3 regions of the Oceanobacillus sp. GQ8 genome follow, and region 3 is predicted to be linked to each of the others. Evidence: a T-box and tRNA genes for the amino acid it is inferred to sense, from the RefSeq annotation. Region 3 holds a T-box; the other regions hold tRNA genes.

Region 1 (5,118 bases), on a different contig from region 3:
GCGCCACGGTTTAAGTCAAAGAAAAATCCTGTTCAGTCTTATACGACAAAGTGCACCAATCATAATATAGCGGTGGTTGGGAACAAACTCAAATTGCCAAAATTGGGTCTTGTCAGATTCGCCAAGAGCCGGGAAATTGAGGGACGTATCCTGAACGCTACGATAAGGCGCAATCCGAGTGGAAAATATTTTGTTTCGGTTTTAGCTGAAACAGATGTAAAACCATTAGCCAAAACAGGTTCTGCTGTTGGAATTGACGTCGGACTCAAGGATTTTGCCGTTCTTTCGGATGGAACAGTATATAAAAATCCGAAACATTTTCGTACATTAGAGTATCGATTGGCAAAAGAGCAGCGTACTCTATCACGGCGAAAAGAGTGGGCGATAAAGCAAAAACGAGCCTTACAGGACGCCAAGAACTATCAAAAGCAAAAGCGTAAAGTAGCACGCCTCCATGAGCGTATCAGCAATGCACGGCAGGATTACCTGCATAAAATTTCTACTGCTATTGTCAAAAACCACGACATTATCGGAATCGAAGACTTGCAGGTGTCCAACATGCTGAAAAACCAAAAATTAGCAAAAGCTATCAGCGAAGCGAGCTGGTCACAGTTTCGACAGATGCTGGAATATAAAGCGACTTGGTATGGAAAGCACGTGATAAGCGTTGCCAGGAATTTCCCGTCCAGCCAGCTTTGTTCCACACCAAATTGTGGCTATCAAAATAAAGCCGTTAAAAATCTCGGGTTGCGCCAATGGGTTTGCCCCCATTGCAACGCACATCATGACCGGGACAAAAACGCAAGCTTGAATCTTAAAAACGAAGCGTTACGACTTCTAACTGCGGGGACGCAGGGATAGCCTAATAACATAACTTTCGGTTACGAAGGTGTTCTTAGGAATCCCCCACTTCAAACGTCTGTTAAGTGGGGATCATTCAATTCATAAGTTCTCTGGATTTCCAGCGTCTGGATTGCTGGATAAAATGGCCAATTTTTTCAAGGATTGGCTCAATGGAATCTTCTTTTTTCATTAGATCATAATCTGAGATATTAATGCGCAAAATTGGACAGGCATTAAAGTTATCAATCCAATTGGTATAACGGTTGTACATTTCTTCCCAATATGAATTAGGTGTGCTTTTCTCCATTTCCCTACCACGTTCTTGAATACGGTCCACCACTTCATCAAATGAACCTTCTAAATATATAAGTAGATCAGGGTGTGGGAAATAAGGGGTCATCACCATGGCTTCAAATAGATTGGTATAGGTGTCATAATCTGTTTTTGACATCGTTCCATTTTCGTAATGCATCTTAGCAAATATACCAGTATCCTCATAGATAGAACGATCTTGGATAAAGCCACCACCGTATTCAAAAATTTTCTTTTGTTCTTTGAAGCGCTCAGCCAGGAAGTAGACTTGTAAATGAAAACTCCAACGCTCAAAGTCTGCATAGAAATTTTCCAAATATGGATTTGTGTCCACTTTTTCAAAGGATGTTTTAAACTGTAATGCATTCGCCAAGGCCTTTGTCATCGTCGATTTCCCGACACCAACTGTACCGGCAATTGTAATAATGCTGTCATTTGGTATAAGGTATTTTTCTCTTAAATTCATTGGTAGTTCCCCTTTTTTCTTATTTACGCTATTCACCTATCGCCTCATTGCACGGAAACTTTGCAGTTGTTTATCGACCTGCTCTATAATCCCATCCAAATCATGCTGATGCTTTACAAAATCAACCTTGTCTCCATCAATTCGAATCACGGGGATATCTGGATGGAGTATTTCAAATTCATTCATATAGTCCTCATAATCCTGTGCAAGCTGTGCAAGATAGGATGCTTTAATGTTCTGTTCAATATCCCGTCCACGCATCTGGATACGTTCGAGAATGGTATCCAAACTCGCATGCAAATAAATCATCATGTTAGGGACAGGCATATCACGAGTTAAAATATGATATATTTGTTCATACTTCTCAAACTTATCTGGTTGTAAAGTACGCTTTGCAAAGATCATGTTTTTCGATATATGATAATCCGCTACAGCGGCTTTGTCCTGGTTTAAATACTTTTTCTCGATATCCTCGAGCTGTTTAAATCGATTGCATAAAAAAAACATTTCTGTTTGAAAGCTCCACTCGTCAATATCATCATAGAATTTACCGAGAAAAGGGTTTTCCTCAACAATTTCCTTTAATAAGTGAAAGTCATAATGAACAGAAAGTTTTTTAGCTAGGGATGTCTTTCCAATCCCGATTGGTCCTTCTATTGCGATAAAAGGAACTCCTGACATGGCTATTCCTCCAATCCATATTCCATTGAACAAGATGTATTATATTTTACCACACAACGGTTGCCCATACCATGTGAAAAAATGTTATGCTTTTCAAATTGCCCTCCTTTTTGTATAATGATTTGTACGTTGAATAAAAGCGCTGGAGCTGGATGTGGCGAATACTGGTAGTGATTAGTAAGTATGTAGCATTTTTTTCGGGCCCTCGTAGCTCAGGGGATAGAGCATCGGTTTCCTAAACCGTGTGTCGCAGGTTCGAATCCTGCCGGGGGCATTACGAGTAACAACGATGGTATTTATAGATGTGGATATTATGGATACTTTACGCCCTCTTTCCGTTTTTTTGGAAAGAGGTTTTTTTGCGTTGTCTAAATAAGGCAATCGAGATTAAGCAAAAGTAAGAGTAGAGAGCCAAGGTATTATGTATTTAATATGCTTCTATTTAATCAGACGCTATCTAATAATGTCATTAGTAAATATACTCTGATATAATGGACAGATTCGTTATAGTAACTTGGCTTAAGTTAAAAGCTGTTGTTTGGGAGGGAATATCATGCGTAATAAAATCTCAGAAATCGACTATCTTCAGGTTATGGAATACTCTTTGGATCCTCTAATCATTCATACTGATTATCAAATCATTTATATAAACCGAGCGGCTGAGGAACTTTTTGGAGCAGATAAAAGTGAGGTTGTTGGGTCTAGTCCATTAGATATCTTTCAAGAAACTTCAAAGGACTCGATTAGGAATAGAATACAATCTGCCTATGGGCGTCCGGCAGATGTTATTGAGGAAACGGTTTATAGAGTGGATGGAACGACAGTGGAGGTTGAACTATATTGTCACCCTATAGTAGTCGAGGGTAAAAGGGCTATACAAACGTATGTAAGAGACATTACAGAACGGAAAAAAGCTGATCAAAGGCAAATAGAAATGACGGCACAAGTAAATGAATTATCTGCTACTCTTGTACCATTACTCAACGGATTAGCAATTCTCCCGTTAGCAGGCAATTTTGATGATCAAAGAGCAAGACAGCTTGTAGATATTGTACCATCAAAGGTTCAAGCTCAAAATATAAGCTCTTTAATTATTGATTTCTCTGGTATCTATAATCTTGATAATGTGGTGGCAGATCACCTTTTTAAAATAAACAAGGTACTATCTCTGCTTGGCGTGCAAACCATTATCACAGGGCTACGACCTGAGTTAGCGTTGGTAGCAACAAATCTCAACTTGAATTTGACCTCTATCCCAATAATGACTACCGTAAAGGATGCACTTTCATACTTGGGGATAGAGTTTAAGAATAATAATTAATTCTTTTTGAAGAGAATTAATTCATAAAGATATCCCTACTTAGAACACTAATTTGGTTGAATCTCCATTCCTTGCTCTCTATGAGTATTCAAAATGGAGATTTCGTTTTGTTTTGCACAGGTATGTTTATCTTCTTTTCTTTTAAAAGCACGTAATAGATCATCTCTTTTAACATAAGATAATGAAGGTATTAAATAACAAATATCGATACGACGAAAAAGCCAATTATCATCAGGATGATTAGGAGTAAAGTCCCCTTCCAGCCTAGAGCACCAACTAAATCAGAAAGAACACTTCCATGAATACTGCTAGAAGGTCTCTTTAATTCTTCCTGTCTTAATCTTTCTCTTCTTCTTTCAGGAGTTTCCTTATCGTCACTCATTCCCATCCCTCCCTTTTATTATCTAATAATTCTAACATATATAAGTGCCTTCTTTGCATAAAGTTATTCTGAGCATTTTAATTCCATCCTTCAATTCGGTACATTTTCGTTACGAAATATGGGGTTATATTACCATTTTCGATAGAATAAAAATATGGTAAAATAGCATATACTGGTAGTCTATGCTTTATACAATAGGTTCAATCCTGCACATGTATTCCAAATCTATTTTTATCATTTCTAGCAATCTCCCACACAGACCTAAACATTCCAAGTTATACAACAAAAGAATAAAACATAGAAAGGAATTAAGGCTATGAGTCTAACAAAAAAAATTATTATTGCGCTAATTCTCGGTGTTATTACGGGAATTGGTCTAAGCTTTGCACCATCATCTCTATATGGTCCACTAGATACTTACTTATTAGGCCCTGTAGGTCAAATATTTTTAAACTTAATTATGATGATTGTCGTTCCAATTGTATTTGTGTCCATTGTACTAGGTACTGCTGGTCTTGGTGATCCGGCAAAGTTAGGAAAAATTGGTATACAGACAATTCTTTTCTATATGGTTACAACAGCTATCGCCTTAATTATTGGGCTTGGTATCGCCTATATTCTGGAGCCAGGAAAAGCTGGGACGTTCGATACGAGTAATGTAGAGTACGAGTCTCAGGAAGCACCACCAATTATGGATACATTAGTTAACATTATCCCTCAGAACCCAATAGAAGCGATGACCTCAGGGAATATGCTACAGATTATCGCATTTGCTATCTTCATAGGGGTAGCACTTGCAGTGTTGGGTGAGAAAACAATTGGAATCTATCGTCTGTTTGAACAGGCTAACGATCTATTAATCTTTCTTGTTAATGCGATTATGAAACTAGCTCCATATGGGGCGTTTGCTCTTATTGCTTCTGCCATTGGCGACGCAGGACTGAATGCTCTTGGGCCAATGGTCATGTATATGGTCGCTGTTATTCTCGCGCTCATTCTGCATGGCGCAATTACCTACAGTCTTGCTATTTGGGGAATTGGAAAGGGAAGTCCGTTGAAATTTTATAAAGGATTTTTCCCTGCGATGTCTCTAGGTTTTAGTACATCCAGTTC
Region 2 (5,118 bases), on a different contig from region 3:
TATAAGGGTGTTTTCCATTATCGAATAACTTTTTTGTCTCCGTGTACTCTGCTGGCTTTCCAGCGTACATTACCATCACCCTGTCACAAACTTCGGCGACCACTCCAAGATCATGTGTAATCATAACGAGTGCCATATCGAGTTCTTTCTGCATTTTCTTAAATAACTCCAAAATTTGCGCTTGAATGGTTACGTCTAAAGCGGTAGTTGGCTCATCTGCAATGAGCAGAGACGGATTACATGATAAAGCGATTGCGATCATAACCCGTTGCCTCATTCCCCCACTGAATTCATGAGGGTAATTACGAATCCTGTTTCGTGCATCGGGAATTCCAACGAGATCTAGTAACTCCAATGCCCGATCAAATGCCTGTTTTCTAGTTAGCTTTTCATGTGCCAAAATGGTTTCAACCAGCTGTCTTTCTACGGTAAGTACTGGGTTAAGGGAAGTCATCGGATCCTGAAAAACCATTGCAATTTCCTTTCCACGTATGGCTCTCATCTCCTTGGGTGATTTTCTTAATAAGTCTTCTCCCTTAAATAAAACCTCTCCTTCCACAATCCGGCCAGGGGGAGAGGGTATCAGTCCAAGAATAGATAATGCCGTGATACTTTTTCCAGAACCGGATTCGCCAACTATTCCTAGTGTTTCTCCAGGTTTCACAGAAAAGTCCACCCCGTCAACTGCCTTCACCACACCGGACTTGGTAAAAAAATGTGTATGCAGGTTTCTTACTTCAAGAAGTGATGAATCAATTTGCATAGGACTCCTCCTCATAGATTGCTGCTAATAAATTATATGAAACATGCCCACGGTTTAATAACTTACTAGTTAAAAAACAGTACTTTCGTGCCTTTTTTTTATAAAAAGCTTGTATCTAATATTCAGGGGCGTTATAATAGCCTATGTGTCTTATTTTAAAAATAGAATTTGCGCCCGTAGCTCAGTTGGATAGAGCACTGGTTTCCGGTACCAGGTTTGTCGGGGGTTCGAATCCCTTCGGGCGCGCTATAAAAAGAAAGAGACAGCTCTTGGAAAAAAACCAAGAGCTGTCTCTTTTTCATTTATCTTCGTTCAACTAACAATCAGTGGGGGAAGAATGAAACCCCCACTGATTGAAGTTTCACTTTATAAGGAATGTATTATTTCGTCGGCCGCTTCGTCGATGGATAAATAGTCCGTGTTAATTTTTAGATGGTATTCCTGGTAGACTTTTTCTCTAGCATGAAACAGAGTTTTCATTTCATCAAGACTCTTCCCTTGTAGCACGGGTCTTGTCTCGATGAGTTGTTCACACCGATCGACCCATTTATCCCAGGATAGTTCCAAATGGATAACATAACAGGATGCCATACAAATTTCTCTCACTTCAGGCTGCAGAAACGCTCCGCCTCCTAAAGATAGAACCTTCTTTTTTTCCTGACTATAAGATTGAATCATTTCTTTTTCCTTTTCCCGAAAATATTCTTCGCCATATTTACGAAAAATTTCCGGCACAGGAAGCTGTTGTGCTCTTTCAATCTCTGCATCGATATCGATGAGTTGTCTCCCTGTTTTTTTCGCTAAGGCTTGTCCTATAGATGTTTTCCCAACCCCCATAAATCCAGTTAAAGCAATGCTCTTCTTGTCTTCTCGCTCCATGGTCACCCTCATTTCGCAATGTAATTAATTTATTCTAGTATAGGGGAAAGATATCATATTGTAACGTTGTATGGTAAGAGATTCACCTTTTTTATAATATAAAGAGACAGCTTGTAAATTATCTGAAAATGTTGGGCTAAAATGATAGAATAGGTTTAGAGAAATACTACTGGAGGATAACAAATGAAACCAATAAAGGTACAACACATTACAATAGGAGAAGGGACCCCAAAAATAATTGTTCCCATTACAGGAGACTCTGAGAGCGAATTGCTGGAAGAGATCGCTTATATTAAAGAGCTGAATCCGGATATTATTGAATGGCGGGCAGATACTTTTAATAGAGTGGCAGATTACGCTGCAGTAGAGCATATGCTAAGCCTAATTCGCGAGAAGGTACCTAACACACCACTGTTATTTACCTTTCGAACCGAACAAGAGGGCGGTAATTGCCCTATGTCCTTAGTGGACTATTTTAATCTAATAAAAGCTGTACTCGATACAAAACGAGTAGAACTCGTAGATATGGAATTACTTACAGATGAAACCATGCTACGAGAAATGATGAACCATGCAAAACAGCAAGGCGTAAAGGTTATCCTGTCTAACCATGAATTCACCCACACACCTGCAAAGGAAACCTTGCTTTTTCGTTTGCAAAAAATGGTTTCAATTGGTGCAGATATTCCTAAAATTGCCGTAATGCCACAAACGGTGAAGGATTTGCTAACACTATTGGATGTGACCCAGGAGGCGAAGGAATCAGGACTGCCTGTCATTACTATGGCGATGGGGAAACTAGGTTTATTAAGCCGTCTGTCCGGAGAAGTTTTTGGAAGTGCTGCTACATTTGCTGCAGGAAAGCAACAATCTGCACCTGGTCAGATTTCCGTCTCACAACTAAGAGAGGTACAAGATATTATCCATCAACATTCCTAAAATATTAAAGAGGTGAGAATATGAAACTTGTTAGCTATAGAAAAGGGAAAAATGCGCCATTTCGGATTGGGGCAATGTTAGATAAAAAGAAAGTAATGGACCTAGAAGAAGCATTTAGACAGATGGAGATTGCGCAAGGAGGAGAAGCTACAGAGAATTTCCCAGCAGACCCGAATGCCTTTTTTTTCGCTGGGCCAGATACATTAGATCTAGCAAAACAGGCTGTGGACTTTGTTGAACGTACACAAGGGGAGCCATTGCAGTTTGATAGGGGAGAGGTCGAATTGGGTTCGCCTATTTCACGACCTGGAAAGATCATCTGTGTGGGGAAAAATTATGCTGAGCATGCAGCAGAAATGAAAAGTGACGTACCAGACTATCCCGTCTTATTTGCGAAATTTTCCAATGCATTGATTGGGCCAGAGGACGCCATTAAGAAAAGCCATTTAACAAGCAAGCTTGATTATGAGGCTGAACTGACTATTGTTATCGGCAAAGAAGCTTCCAATGTACATAAAGAAAATGTTGGTGAATATATTCTTGGTTATACAATAGGAAATGATATTTCTGCTCGAGACCTACAAAAACGTACACCGCAGTGGTTACAGGGGAAAACCCTTGACCGCAGTACACCTATTGGGCCATGGGTTGTAACAGCAGATGAAATTCCTGATCCGGCTAATTTGGCAATAAAGACATTTGTAAATGGGGAAGAACGCCAAGCATCGAACACAAAGCATTTGATTTTCGATATTCCTTACCTTATTGAATTCATTTCGTCGATCATGACATTAGAAGCAGGGGATATTATTTTAACTGGAACCCCGAACGGCGTCGGGTTCGCCATGGACCCGCCAGGATTTTTGAACGACGGTGATACGGTTAAGATTGAGATTGAGAACATCGGAGAATTAGAAAACCGCGTTGAAGATCTGCGATAAAGTTAGCTTGGAGATAGAAGATGAAAATAAAAGCCAAGCGATTATTATAGATCGCTTGGCTTTTATTCATCGGTTAGGATTTAGAAATTTCCATTTTAAGAAGTGTTTTGAACGTACCTTTTCATAAATTAGTGACCTACGCTTTTGAATCTTCCTCCATGAACTTCTTGCGTATCCATTATGGTCGTAAAGGCCGTTGGATCAATATCATGGATGAGCACCTTCAGCTTGGCCACTTCCAGTCTAGTCACGACTACGTAAATCACTTCCGTATCAGTTTCCTGGTAGCTGTTTTGACCATACAGCTTGGTTACACCTCTACCAAGCGTCTCTCCTATTTCATCAGCGATCTCGCTTGTAAAATTGGAAACAATTATGGCTGCTTTTGTTTCATTAAATCCTTGCCCTACTGCATCAATTGTTTTGGATGCAATGTAATAAGTGAGGATGGAAAACATTGCCTGTTCCCAGCCAAGCACAAATCCTGCCCAGAGAAAGATAAAAATGTTAATAAACATTACAAATTCACCGACTGAGAACGGGATTTTTCTCGATAATATAATACCCAGGATTTCTGTACCATCCAATGCACCGGAGTTGCGGATGACAATCCCAACACCTGCCCCAAGTGAAAGACCACCAAATACTGTTGCCAGCAAAGTGTCATCTGTTATGGGTGCTACATGGTGTAAGGATGACTCAACGATAGCAAGGGCGAGAATGCTAAATAGTGAGGAAAACAGAAAATCTTTCCCGAGTCGTTTTAGTCCGGCATACAAAAAAGGAATATTGATAAGTAATACAAGCACCCCGAAGCTAAAACCGGTTAAATAGTTGATTAACAGGGAGGTACCGATAATCCCGCCATCAATAATTTCATTAGGGACGAGAAAAAGCTCAATAGAGGCTGCTGCTAAAGCTGCGCCAATGAAAAGCATGAAGTATCTCATAATAAGATGAGCAATGCTCTCTTTCTTTCTTTTACGGTGTGGCATGAACTAAACTCCTTTGTTTACAGTATTTCGTTTATCTAGCCTTAACTGGCAGTAGGACCCAATTTTAGAATGCAAGGGGAATTAACCAGTAAAGGTCCCATTCATTCCACCAACATTTGATGCCGGAGGTAGGGATCGGCCAAATGAAGTTTTACTTTATAGCTTGCTTAGCGAGTCTGTCTGCATGATAGTTTTGCTTCTCGGGTATCCATTTAATGAAAAAGTAGGGAAACGTAGCAGATTTTTGGACAATGGTTTCTAAAAATGGCTTATAGCTTTGGTTACGGGTAAAGTTCTTTTCCACAACATCAACCACCAATTTCGAATCAGACCGGATTGAAATAATCTCATCAGGATAATGCTCCTCACAAATCTCCAAAGCTTTTATTACTGCGAGAAATTCTGCCTCATGATTGGAAAGTTCTTCTAAAGGTATCGCATACTCAAATTTAGTTTTTCCTTGTTTTATGTATATACCTGCCCCGCTTTTACCTGGGTCTCCACGAGAGGCACCATCTGTATAAACCTCAATCACATTCATCATCCTTACTAACGTTTTAGTGTTTATATTGTCGACAACCATTTGTGATATTCCCTCGAA
Region 3 (5,118 bases):
TGAGGCAAAGAGAATCGAGAATGAGACAAAGAGAATCGAGAGCGAGACAAGTGAAACCAGAACACCACAAAGTGAATCTCTATGTGGATTGTTTCAAGATGCCTGGTTAAACTAGGGCTAGTCAAACATTGTATAGAGAGGAAGATTAGCAAAATGCCCCAATACAAAAAGCCGGAAAAGCCAGTAATACTGTTAAACATAGATTCATTAATGTCCTATCCACTTGAGGTAGCTGTTCAGACAGGGCGTGCACCAGCACTAAAGTTCCTAATGGAAAATGGTACCTATTTTCCTGAGATGGTCAGCTCGTATCCGACCATGTCCGTTACTATAGATAGTAGCCTTTTAACAGGCACCTACCCTGATCAACATCATATTCCGGGTCTGAATTGGTTTGATACGAACAAAAAGCAATTTGTTAACTATGGAACTGGCGTTAGGGAGACCTTTCGAATTGGTATGCGCAAATCTATACATAACATGCTCTACCGACTAAATAATGAGCATATGGGTACAGCAGTAACTACCATTTATGAAGATCTTGCAAAAGAAGGGGTGTCCTCAGCGTCTATTAATTCGTTCGTCTATCGGGGAAATACGCCTAAAAGGTTGAAGGCACCTCTGTTACTGCGTGGATTAACGAGATTTGAAAAGGGCACCTGGATTAGTCAGACGACGCCTGTTTTTTCCTTGGGTGTCTTTTCTAAAATTAGGAGATGGGGTTTTCCTACACAGCTAGCTGCAGGGAATCACAAATTTACGGCACGGGAGCTACGCCATTTAATTCACACGAATAAACTTCCGGGCTTTACCTTTTGTATATTTCAGGACTTGGACGCTCGGATTCATTTTAGAGGACCCATGGATATAAAAGGAATTACAAAAATTGACCGTGAAATACAAAAGACATTAAACCTATACTCAAGCTGGGAAGAAGCTCTAAAAAAGAATATCTGGCTTGTAATTGGTGATAATGGCCACGCACCTTCTGGGATGAGTTACAAGCAAGTTGTGATTGATTTACGCAAATCACTCTCTAATTATCGGATCGCAAAGATTCAACGCCCTGTTCAGAAAAAAGATCAACTCGTTTTTAGTGTGAACCAACGTATGGCTTATATTTACGTGCTAGATGAAAAGCTGCCATTGTCACCATTAATAGAGCCCCTTAAAGCGGATGAGCGAATTGATGTGATTGCCTGGAAGGATCAAAACAGTATTCAAGTTGAATCTGGGATAGTAGATGGACATTTAACCTTTTCTCCAGGTGGATGCACACAAGATATTTATGGTCAAAGCTGGCATATTGAAGGGGATCTTGAAGTGCTTGATTTAAAAAGGACCGATGGAGACAGACTTGCCTTTGGTAAGTTTCCAGATGCTTTATCCAGGTTGTACGGTGCCCTTCATTCCCAATCGGGTCGGTTTATTGTGGTAAATGCCAAGCCAGGATGTGAATTCAAGGCCCAGTCGACACCATTTCATTTGGCAGGGGCAGCGCACGGCTCCTTGCATAAACAGGAGTCGCTCGTACCGTTAATTATTGCAGGTTCAACGGACAAGCCCATTTATCCACGATTTGTAGATCTAAAGGCGTTTATATTCCAGCAAATCATGAATCAATTCCACTCTAAAAAGGACGATCCAAAATTATGAGGACATTATTCTTCACGTACTAATATAGCAAAAGCATATATTGCTGTTCCAATCAGTTCACCATCCCATTCTGTAATAATGTTACAGTAGTATTTTCCTTCTTCAGTGGGTGCAGTCATACTGCTATTTTCTACATTATGACGGACTTCTTCTACAAAATGAAGCAACATGGTATCAAAGTTTTCCAGCAGTTTTCCTCCTGGCGGTTCTCCTGCTTGGATGGAGCATACATATGTTCAAATCTAGTAAACGAGAAGGGTAAAGTATTATCCTTACTTATTGACTTCGATTATGAATTGGTATTATGCGGAGAGTAGATAGCGGGGTATGATAAAAGAAAAACAGGTGGGGATGACTATGGACATAACTGTTCGTTTTCGTATAGCTAGGGAAGAGGATGTAAGCGAGATTGTGCAAATGCTTGCAGATGATAAGCTTGGGAGAAGGCGAGAGCGTTATGAACAGCCACTACCTTTGTGCTACTTGGAGGCTTTTCAGGCAATTGATCAGGATCATAACAATGAATTAGTTATCGCGGTAAAAAGTGAAAAAGTTATCGGGGTTCTCCAGCTAACCTATATCCCGTATTTAACCTACCAAGGTGGGTGGAGGGCTTTAATTGAGAGTGTTAGAGTAAATTCAGGGGCACGTGGGAGTGGAATTGGAGAGCAGCTCATGAAATGGGCTATTCAACGTGCAAAGGAAAAAGGATGCCATATCCTGCAACTGACGACAGATAAACAGCGGCCAGACGCACTTCGATTTTATAAAAAGTTAGGCTTTATAGATTCTCATGAAGGAATGAAATATCATTTATAGAGTTGACATGAAGCGTAATTTCAGCTATGATTACAAAAATTATAAGTAAATTCTGTGAAGAAGAGAGTAATTATCATAGATTCTTAAGCGAGTTAGGGATTGGTGTGAGCCTAACAGAACAGTGATAATGAAGCGGACTTCTGAGAAGCAGCCTGAACGAGTGCTAGTAGGGTGTGCCGGTTGATGAACGTTAATCATTTTAAGCTTGGTTCAATTTGAACAAAAAGAGTGGTACCGCGGGTAATCTCGTCTCTATATAGAGGCGGGATTTTTTTATATTCAAAAGGAGATGATGGGGTGAAGGGTAAACAGTTATTTGCTAAGAAAATAGCGGAAAGTACGGTAGGGGTATTAACAGAGGATGAAGTATTAAAGAGAATAGAGTTACCTAAGTATCAGGAACAAGGGGATCTTGCTTTTCCGTGTTTTGAACTGGCAAAGGTATACAAGAAAAATCCAGCTTCCATTGCAACGGAACTTGCAACTAAAACAAAAGCTTCTTATTTTAGTAAAACCGTCTCTGAAGGACCCTATGTAAATTGTTTTTTAAATAAGAAACGCGTTAGTAAGGAAGTATTAGCACACATCCAAACAAAAAAAGAAGCATATGGGTCACTGTCTATAGGGCAAGGAGAAAAGGTAACCATAGACTTTTCTTCTCCCAATATTGCAAAGCCCTTTTCAATGGGCCACCTCCGTTCCACGGTAATAGGAAACGCTTATGCCAATATATTAGAAAAATGCGGTTACAAGGCGGTACGTATTAATCATTTAGGAGATTGGGGCACACAGTTTGGAAAACTCATTGCTGCTTATCATCGATGGGGAAATGAACAAGATGTTCGCCAAGAACCAATTAAGGAACTATTAAAGCTTTATGTTCGTTTTCATGAGGAAGCGGAAGTGGACTCAAGGTTGGAAGAGGAAGGACGTCTCTGGTTTCTTAAACTTGAGCAAGGGGATGCGAGAGCTTTGGAATTATGGCAGTGGTTTCGAAAAGTCTCCTTGGAAGAATTTAAAGGGATTTACAAGCTTTTAAACGTAACCTTCGATTCATACAATGGGGAAGCTTTTTACAATGATAAAATGGAGGAAACGATTCAGTTACTAAAGGGAGAAGGGTTGCTATCTAATTCTGAGGGAGCAGAAGTCGTTTCCTTGGAACAACATAATTTACCGCCTTGTCTAATTCGCAAGTCAGATGGGGCAACACTTTATGCGACAAGAGATTTGACTGCTGCCATCTACCGACATAAAAAATATCAGTTTGCCAAATCAGTCTATGTTGTTGGACAGGAGCAAAGTCTCCATTTTCAGCAAGTCTTCCTTGTTTTACGAAAGTTAGGGTTTAATTGGGCAAGTCAGCTACAGCATCTTCCTTTCGGGTTTATTTTGCAAAACGGTAAAAAGATGTCAACAAGAAAGGGAAAGGTCGTCCTTTTAGAGAATGTATTAAGAGAAGCGATTGCGATGGCAGAGAAGCGTATTGAAGAGAAAAATCCTACTTTGCAAAACAAATCTAAAGTCGCCCACGATATTGGAATTGGGGCAATCATTTTTCAAGATTTAAAAACAGAGCCACAGCATTCTGTTGAATTTTCCCTTGAGGACATGCTGCGATTTGAGGGTGCGACCGGTCCATATGTGCAGTATACGCATGCAAGAGCCTGTTCCATTCTAAGAAATTCGAATCGTTATAAGGGTAATGAAAGCCTTGATGGGTTGTCAGATGAGCCTAGTTGGTCTGTAGTGAAAAAGCTGATGGATTTCCCGTATAAAGTTCAAGAAAGCTATGAACAGGCAAAACCTTCTGAGATTGCAACCTACCTTATCTCGTTATGCCGAGAATTTAATAAATACTATGCGCACTGCAAAATTCTACAAGAGGATAATCAGCTAGCAAGTCGATTGGCCTTGGTCGAATGTACTATCATTGTCATAAAAGAGGGACTACGCCTGCTTGGAATGCAAGCTCCAAGCGAAATGTAAAACGACAAGAAAGGTGATTAACTATGCTTGAGATAGAGAAATTACAGTTAGAACCAGGTAAAAGAGTTATCATTGTCTCTGATATTCATGCAAGCAAGGAATTATTTAAAAGACTGCTAGATAAAGTAGTCTACACGTCAGAGGATTATCTATTCATTAATGGCGACCTTTGTGAAAAAGGCCCAAATAGCTTGGAGGTTGTACGTTATGCCATGGAGTTGCAACAATCTTCAAATCGTGTGTTTATAACAAAAGGTAACTGCGACATTCTCTTTCAGTATGTACTGGATGAGAAGGAAGCAATATGGAACTATATCAAAAATCAACCCAATTCTCTTTTTCATGACATGCTTCATCTTAAACAAAAGAAGCTAGATGACTTTTCAAGCTTAAAGGAACTGGGTGATTTTTACAGAGAGCATTTTTCTAACGAGATGGAATGGCTAATAAGCAGGCCACTGGCTTATGAAACAGATGCATTTATCCTTGTACATGCTGGAATTGAGAACAGGCTTGACTGGGAAAATACAAGTGAACAGTCAGCTCTTGCTATGCCTTCCTTTTACCAGCAAGGTCACGAGGCAGAAAAGCCAGTTATTGTTGGCCACTGGCCCGCGGTAAATTATACCGCGGATAAAATCAGTTCCAATAATC

The links. A T-box is a leader RNA that pairs with one kind of tRNA and senses whether it is charged. The one in region 3 lies ahead of argS (arginine--tRNA ligase), so its partner is inferred to be a tRNA-Arg.
Region 1: it encodes a tRNA-Arg, which carries the amino acid that the T-box ahead of argS (arginine--tRNA ligase) is inferred to sense. The anticodon was not compared.
Region 2: it encodes a tRNA-Arg, which carries the amino acid that the T-box ahead of argS (arginine--tRNA ligase) is inferred to sense. The anticodon was not compared.

What each region holds. Positions count from the first base shown of each region.
Region 1 is NZ_JCAXEV010000002.1:67,877-72,994, reverse strand. It holds gene tnpB (IS200/IS605 family element RNA-guided endonuclease TnpB) at 1-861, shown strand, start outside; gene AC6CHS_RS05365 (deoxynucleoside kinase) at 938-1,621, opposite strand; gene AC6CHS_RS05360 (deoxynucleoside kinase) at 1,658-2,302, opposite strand; tRNA gene AC6CHS_RS05355 (tRNA-Arg) at 2,504-2,576, shown strand; gene AC6CHS_RS05350 (PAS domain S-box protein) at 2,856-3,623, shown strand; gene AC6CHS_RS05345 (DUF6366 family protein) at 3,814-4,005, opposite strand; gene AC6CHS_RS05340 (dicarboxylate/amino acid:cation symporter) at 4,322-5,118, shown strand, end outside.
Region 2 is NZ_JCAXEV010000003.1:573,739-578,856, forward strand. It holds gene AC6CHS_RS11650 (ABC transporter ATP-binding protein) at 1-763, opposite strand, end outside; tRNA gene AC6CHS_RS11655 (tRNA-Arg) at 934-1,009, shown strand; gene AC6CHS_RS11660 (shikimate kinase) at 1,130-1,642, opposite strand; gene aroD (type I 3-dehydroquinate dehydratase) at 1,826-2,581, shown strand; gene AC6CHS_RS11670 (fumarylacetoacetate hydrolase family protein) at 2,602-3,522, shown strand; gene AC6CHS_RS11675 (YitT family protein) at 3,651-4,517, opposite strand; gene AC6CHS_RS11680 (ribonuclease HI family protein) at 4,669-5,052, opposite strand.
Region 3 is NZ_JCAXEV010000005.1:258,830-263,947, forward strand. It holds gene AC6CHS_RS16525 (alkaline phosphatase family protein) at 154-1,656, shown strand; gene AC6CHS_RS16530 (hypothetical protein) at 1,662-1,826, opposite strand; gene AC6CHS_RS16535 (GNAT family N-acetyltransferase) at 2,014-2,475, shown strand; T-box leader at 2,521-2,732, shown strand; gene argS (arginine--tRNA ligase) at 2,773-4,464, shown strand; gene AC6CHS_RS16545 (metallophosphoesterase) at 4,488-5,118, shown strand, end outside.